3 regions of the Kitasatospora sp. NPDC056138 genome follow, and region 1 is predicted to be linked to each of the others. Evidence: riboswitches for the same ligand, from Rfam matches in the RefSeq annotation. Region 1 holds a riboswitch; each other region holds the start of a gene.
The links. A riboswitch is a leader RNA that binds a small molecule or an ion and turns the genes downstream of it on or off. The one in region 1 is predicted to bind cyclic di-AMP.
Positions count from the first base shown of each region.

Region 2: another riboswitch for cyclic di-AMP. It lies ahead of ACFC1R_RS29490 (transglycosylase family protein); the one in region 1 lies ahead of ACFC1R_RS14555 (transglycosylase family protein).
Region 3: another riboswitch for cyclic di-AMP. It lies ahead of ACFC1R_RS35165 (transglycosylase family protein); the one in region 1 lies ahead of ACFC1R_RS14555 (transglycosylase family protein).

Region 1 covers NZ_JBHJVK010000019.1:13,484-15,738, reverse strand. Annotated here, with positions in the region: gene eno (phosphopyruvate hydratase) at 1-166, opposite strand, end outside; gene ACFC1R_RS14555 (transglycosylase family protein) at 390-1,247, opposite strand; cyclic di-AMP (ydaO/yuaA leader) riboswitch at 1,252-1,452, opposite strand; gene ACFC1R_RS14550 (cytochrome P450) at 1,747-2,255, opposite strand, start outside.
Region 2 covers NZ_JBHJVK010000061.1:42,046-44,300, forward strand. Annotated here, with positions in the region: gene ACFC1R_RS29485 (nucleotide disphospho-sugar-binding domain-containing protein) at 1-827, shown strand, start outside; cyclic di-AMP (ydaO/yuaA leader) riboswitch at 1,217-1,371, shown strand; gene ACFC1R_RS29490 (transglycosylase family protein) at 1,376-2,255, shown strand, end outside.
Region 3 covers NZ_JBHJVK010000093.1:16,421-18,675, reverse strand. Annotated here, with positions in the region: gene ACFC1R_RS35165 (transglycosylase family protein) at 1-1,067, opposite strand, end outside; cyclic di-AMP (ydaO/yuaA leader) riboswitch at 1,054-1,223, opposite strand; gene ACFC1R_RS35160 (hypothetical protein) at 1,917-2,255, opposite strand, start outside.

The sequences.
Region 1 (2,255 bases):
TGTCGCCGTCACGAAGCTCCAGGGCCTCGAAGGCGCCGGTGGAGGCGCCGGACGGGACAGCGGCACGACCGGTGCTGCCGTCGTCGAGGCCGACCTCGACCTCGACCGTGGGGTTGCCACGCGAGTCGAGAATCTCACGGGCTACGACGACATCAATGGACGGCACGAGGCATCTCCTAGCGGAAGCAGGTCCTACGGACAGAGGGTGCAGTCTGCGGACGATTGCGGAGTCGTTACGACCAGAGCCTAACCGCACCGGGCCCTCTGGCCACGCTGGCCTTGGCCCCGTCTCAGCGTGTGGCCCGCTACTCGCCGGTAGTTCACCTGAATGACGACGAGTGGGCCGTTTCCGCAGCACGCGCGGAAACGGCCCCTCATGCCACGGGGGATCAGCTCAGGTGCAGCACCTGGCCGGGGACGATCAGGTCGGCGTTGCCGCCGATGGTGGAGCGGTTGGCATCGTAGAGGTGCTGCCAGCCGCCGGAGAGGTGCTGGGCCTGGGCGATGCCCGACAGCGTGTCACCGTCCCTGACGGTGTAGCTGTCACCGGAGGCGCTCTGCGTGGTGGCGGCCGCCGGAGCCGGGCTCTGGGCCGGGGCCTGCCGGGCCGGGGCCTGCTGGGCGGCGCCACCGGCGAACTGGTTGTAGATGCTCTGGTGGCTGGTCCAGTACCAGCCGCCGTTCTTCTGGTACCAGTACTTGCCGGAACCGGCGTCGTACCCGGCGTGGCCGGGGAAGCTCGGGGCGGCACTCGACGGGGAAGCGTCCTGCGAGGACTGCTTCTTGGCGCTGCTGCTCTTGGTGCTGCTGCTCTTGCTGCTGTACGAGCTGGACTTGGAGCTGCCGGTGTCGACGTCGGCCGCCGAACCGTCCTTGCCCAGGCCCGCCTCGACCGAGCAGACCGGCCAGGCGCCGGGCCCCTGCGAGGCGAGGACCTTCTGGGCGACGGCGATCTGCTGGCCCTTGCTCGCGTGGTTGGCCTGGTCGGCGTACTGGCCGCCGCCGTACGCCTTCCACGTGCTGGAGGTGAACTGGAGACCGCCGTAGAAGCCATTGCCGGTGTTGATGCTCCAGTCGCCGCCGCTCTCGCACTCGGCGACCTTGTCCCAGGTCGACACGGAGGCGGCGTGCGCGCCGGTGGCGGCGAGCAGCGGCATCGCGAGGCCGACGCCGGCCACACCGGCGACGGCGATGGCCTTCTCGGCCTGGGTCTTTCGACGGTGACGGCCCGAACCGGTGAACAGCATGAAGGTGTCCTCTCCGCACGCCTGCGAGGTGAGCTGTCGGGTTCGGACCGGGAGGTTGGCCCGGCCGCGGTAGGCGGGACAGGAATGGCTTCCTGCCCTGCTGAGGCGGCTTCACCCCAAGCCGTGGGGACGGCGACGAAACCTGGGTCCCCCGCCCTTGCCCAAGGGTTCTGGTCGGTGTCCCGAGGCGCGGCGGGCAAGGTTTGGCGTTCCGCGCAACGGGGTTCGCAACTGCGAACTCAACGGAGACTACGCATACCCTCACACCAATCACAAGCTCATATCCCGTACATCACACGGGAATTACGGTCTGTTTATGTGCGCTTACAAACGGTGTGGCTTTGTCCGGTTTGATGCGTATTCAGAGAGTCGCAAACAGGGCAAATCAGACACGCCGTCAGCCCGACACGCCCGGTTTGCCTGGTGTCCGGAAGCCTCCGGACACCATGTGGCACATCTCACCGAAATCCCAAGAATGACTGCCGGATTGCGGGGAAGATCAGCGCTGTTGCGCGGTAAAGGAAACCGGCAGTTCGCGCAGTCCACGCATGATCAGACCACCTCGCCAGCGCAGTTCAGCGGGGTCGGCGGCGAGTTGAAGGTCCGGCAGCCGGGTGAGCAGCGTCGCCAGCGCGGCCTGCCCCTCGAGTCGGGCCAGCGGGGCGCCGATGCAGTAGTGGATGCCGTGGCCGAAACCCAGGTGCGGATTGTCCTTTCGCGCCAGATCCAGGGTGTTCTCCTCGGCGAACCTGGCCGGGTCGCGGTCCGCGGCCGCGAGTACCACCAGCACCGGGTCCCCGACCGGGATCTCCACGCCGCCGATGCTCAGCGGGCGGGTCGCGAACCGCCAGGTGGCCAGCTCCACCGGACCGTCGTAGCGCAGGAGTTCCTCCACGCCGGTGGCCAGCAGCTCCTTCTCCCCGCGCAGAACCGACTCCTGCAGCCGGGCCCGCTGCTCCGGGTGGCGGAGCAGCGCGAACAGGCCGTTGCCGATGAGGTTGACGGTGG
Region 2 (2,255 bases), on a different contig from region 1:
TGCTGCGGCTGGCCGCCGACTGGCGCCCCGACATCGTGGTGCAGGAGTCCTTCCAGGCCGGTGCGCCGCTGGTCACGGCCAAGCTGGGCATCCCCACCGTCGTCCACAACTTCGGTGTGATGCCCGGGCTCCCGATGGTCGGCCAGCTGGCCGAGGTACTCGCCGACGAGTACCGCGCGCACGGCCTGACCGGGCCTGCCGAGAGCACCGTGCTCGACGTCGTCCCGGCCTCCCTCGGCGGCGACGGCACCGGCTGGCGAGTCCGCTACGTCCCCTTCAACGGCGGCGGCACCGTCCCCGCGGACCTCCTCGGCCGCAGCGAGCGCCGCCGGATCGCGGTCACCCTCGGCACGGTGCTCACCGAGTACGCCGGGGTCAGCCCGATCGCCTGGCTGACCGAACAGGCCGCGGAGGTGGACGCCGATTTCCTGCTCGCCGTCGGCGACACGGACCTCGCCCCGCTGGGCACGCTGCCCGACAACATCCGCCCGCTGCCGTGGACCCCGCTCGCCCAACTCCTCGACGCCAGCGACGCCGTGATCCACCACGGCGGCTCCGGGACCATGCTCACCGCGGCCGTCGCCGGTGTCCCGCAGCTCATCCTGCCGCAGGGCGCCGACCACTTCATCAACGCGGACGCCGCCGAGGCCAGGGGCTTCGCCCTGCGCGCGGACAGCAGCACCGTGGACGCCGCACTGCTCACCCGCCTGCTCGACGACCGGAAGCTGCGTGAGGCGGCCGACGGCATGCAGACCGAGATCGCCGACATGCCGTCGCCCGCGGCCCTGGTCGCCGACTTCGAGCAGCTGCACCGCGGCCAGCGCTGAGGCCGGCCACGGCCGCGGCCACGCCCTCGCCGATCCGGCCCAGGCCCAGGCCCAGCTCCACGGACTCCACGGCCGGATCGGCACGTTCGACCGCCTGGTCGAGCGGCACGCTTCGGGGCGCGGGAGCGACCGTACGGCTCCCCGTGCCCCGGCGTGTCGACGGCCCTGCACCAGCGGCCCTGTGTCGCCTGCCCGCACCGGGCTTCCGGTCCGGCACCGGGCCGGAAGCCGTGGTCAGCGCGGGTTTCGGCGACGCGCTGGACAGGTGTCGTGATTTTTGTGTGATGTTCAGGATGCGGGCTTGTTATCGAGGTGATGATCCCTCTAGTCTCCCTGCAGTCCGCTTTTGCGGGCTCCCGGACGCAGTACGCCGAGTCCTGCCCACCACGCGTTCCGGGACACCGAGCAAACCCCTGGGCAGGAGCGGGGGACCCAGGTTAGTTGCCGCCCCCAACGGCTTGGGGTGAAGCCGCGTACCCACGCGGCCGGGCCACCTCCCGGTCCGAACCCGACAGCTCACCTCGCAGGCGTACGGAGAGGAACGTCCCGTGGTCTTTTCCGGTTCCGGCCGTCACCGCCGTCCCACCCAGGCCGATCGCGCCGTCGCCGCCGCCGGAGTGGCGAGTGTGGGCCTGGCGCTTCCGCTGCTCACCGCCGCCGGGGCGCACGCCGCTCCCGTCAAGACCTGGGACGCCGTGGCCCAGTGCGAGACCGGCGGCAACTGGAGCAGCGATGACGGCAACGGTCACTACGGCGGCCTCGGTCTGACCCAGCGCACCTGGGTCGCCTACGGGGGCGACAAGCTCGCCGCCGAACCCGACCACGCCACCAAGAACCAGCAGATAACCGTGGCCGAGCGCGTCCTCGCCGACTCCGGCCCCGGTACCTGGTCCAAGTGCGCCGAGGAGGTCGGCCTGACCGGCGGCACTCCCGCGACGAAGACCACGCCCACCCCGGCGCCTTCGGCCACGCCCACCTCGACGCCTTCGGCCACGCCCACCCCCGTGCCGAGCACCACCCCCGCTTCCCCGACGGCCACGCCCACTCCGAGTGCGCCCGCCGCCGACAGCAGCAGCCCCGCGCCGGGCACCCCCGCGCCGCCGTTCCCCGGCAGAGCGGGCTACGACCCGGCCAACGGCGTGTACTGGTACCAGGACGGCGGCGTCTGGCACTGGACCATCCAGCACGACGTCTACATCCAGCACATGAACGCGACCGCCCCGTCCTCGGCCCCCAGTGCAACTCCGGGCACGGGTACGGGTACCGGTGCGGTGACGCCGGGCCCGACGGACCCGGCCGCCCCCCAGACGTCGCAGTCGCCGCAGTCCGACAGCCCCACGACGGGTGCGTCCACCCCCGCGCCGTCGGCACCGGGCACGCCCGCCACCGGCTCCGCGACCGCCACGCCGCAGGTTCCGGGCACGCCCG
Region 3 (2,255 bases), on a different contig from region 1:
GGGTTGGCGGCCTCGACGTACTTGCCGTCGCCGATGTAGATGGCGACGTGGTAGACACCCGAGTTGCTGCCGTTGTTGGACCAGAACAGCAGGTCGCCCGGCTGCAGGCTGTCCAGCGAGACGCGGCTGGCGACGTCGGCCTGGTCGGCGGCGACGCGCGGCAGCGAGATGCCGGCCTGGCGGAACGCGGCCTGGGTCAGGCCGGAGCAGTCCCAGCCACCGTCGCTGCTGCCACCGTAGACGTACGCCTGGCCGACCTTGGAGAGCGCGAAGTTGATCGCGGCGGCCTTGCTGCCGGTCGCGGCCGGAGTGGCGGCCGGGGCGGCGGGCTTGGCGGCGGGGGCCGGGGCGGCCGGCTTCGGCGCGGCGGGGGCCGGGGCGGCGGGGGCGGTGCCGCCCAGGGCCAGCTGCTGGCCCGGGTAGATGACGTCAGGACCGCTGGTCAGCAGCGACTTGTTGAGGTCGTACAGCTTCTGCCAGCCGCCCTCGACGCTGTTCTTCTGGGCGATGGTCGACAGCCAGTCGCCCTCCACCACGGTGTACTGGGCGCTGTCCGCGGTCGGCGCGGCGGCCGGGGCCTGGGCGGCGGGCTTGGCAGCCGGCTTGGCGGCGGGGGCCGGGGTCGCGGGCTTCGGCGCGGCGGCCGGGGCGGCGGCGCTGGTGTCGACCTGGGCGGGGGTGCCGCCCTTGGTGAGGCCGGCCTTGACCGAGCAGACCGGCCAGGCGCCGGGGCCCTGCGAGGCGAGGACCTTCTCGGCGACGGCGATCTGCTGGTCCTTGGTCGCCTGGTTGGCCTGCGGGGCGTACTGGGTGCCACCGAAGGCGGCCCAGGTGGAGGAGGTGAACTGGAGGCCACCGTAGAAGCCGTTGCCGGTGTTGATGCTCCAGTTGCCGCTGCTCTCGCACTGGGCGACCTTGTCCCAGGTGGCGACCGTGGCCGCGGAGGCGCCGACGGCGGTGAGGGCGGGGATCGAGAGGCCGAGGCCGACCACACCGGTGGCGGCGATCAGACGGCGGGCACGCTTGTTGGCGTTGATGGGCAGCATGAAGGTGCGTTCCTCTCCCACGCCTGCGAGGTGAGCTGTCGGATTCGGGCTGGAGTTGCCCGGCCGCGCTGTGCACGGCTTCACCCCTAGCCCGGAGTCGGCCACTTCTGACCGGCTCCCGGGCGACTTACCTGGTTCCCCCGCCCCTGCCGTAGGTGCGTTCTGCGCTGCCAGCTGCTCCGGCGGCAGGACTCGGCGTTCCGGAAGAGCTGGGTCCGTGTGTCAACGAACGGGGAGCACGTTAAGCAGACTTAAGTTGAAACCGCAAACACCTGTGAGCTCCCTCACAGGTCATTTGCCAACCCCTCAAGATCGAATACGAATGGACATTTCCCGGGAAACCGATGGGCCCCTTTCAGGGCTCCCGTCCGGTTGGCGATCTGCCTGTCTTTCAGGTGACGCGGTGGCATTTTCGGCGAGTCGGTCCGCCGTTTGTGAAGTTTTTGAAAAGTCCCACTCGTCGGCGGAATCGAGGTCAACGCGGCCGGGTGGAACGGGTGGTGGGGGATGTCCGAATTGTTCGCCAATGAGGCAAACGCTCCCGATCTGCGCCGACTCGGGGCGGGGGCGGCAGGGGGCGCGCAACCCGCAGGGCTCCCGCGTCACCTGACCCGCCACTGGCCGCCGGCCACCTGACCCGCCCCTGGCCATCCGACCCGCCGCTGTCCACCTGACCCGCCCCTGGCCATCCGACCCGCCGCTGTCCACCTGACCCGCTGCTGGCCGCCCGGGTGCTGCGGCCAGCCGGGCGCGCCCGGGAGCCGCCCTGCGGTCCGCAGGGCCGGGTTCGGGCGTGCCGGGGGCGGCGGGAGGCCCGGAAACGCCGAGAGGCCCCTCGGAGGGGGCCTCTCGGGTGGATCCGGTGTGCGCTCAGCCGGCCGGCTGCTCCTCGACGGCGACCGGGGACTCGCCCGGTGCCGGGAGGTTGAGGGCGGCCAGGTAGGTCGAGGCGATCAGCTGACCGACGGTCGGGTAGGTGCCGAGCGGGGCGGCGCTCGGGCAGCCGGTCTCCTCGGCGGCCGCGGCCAGCAGCTCGGGGTCGGCCTCCGGGCCGATGACCAGCGGGGCCAGCGCGGGGCGCTGCGAGCCGGTGGCCTTCAGGTGCTCGACCGCGGCGGCCACCGAGCCGGGCACGTCCAGGGCGGCGGCCACCACCGGCACCGCGAGGCGGGCGGCCAGCAGTACGCCGGTGATCCCGGCCGCGGCGGC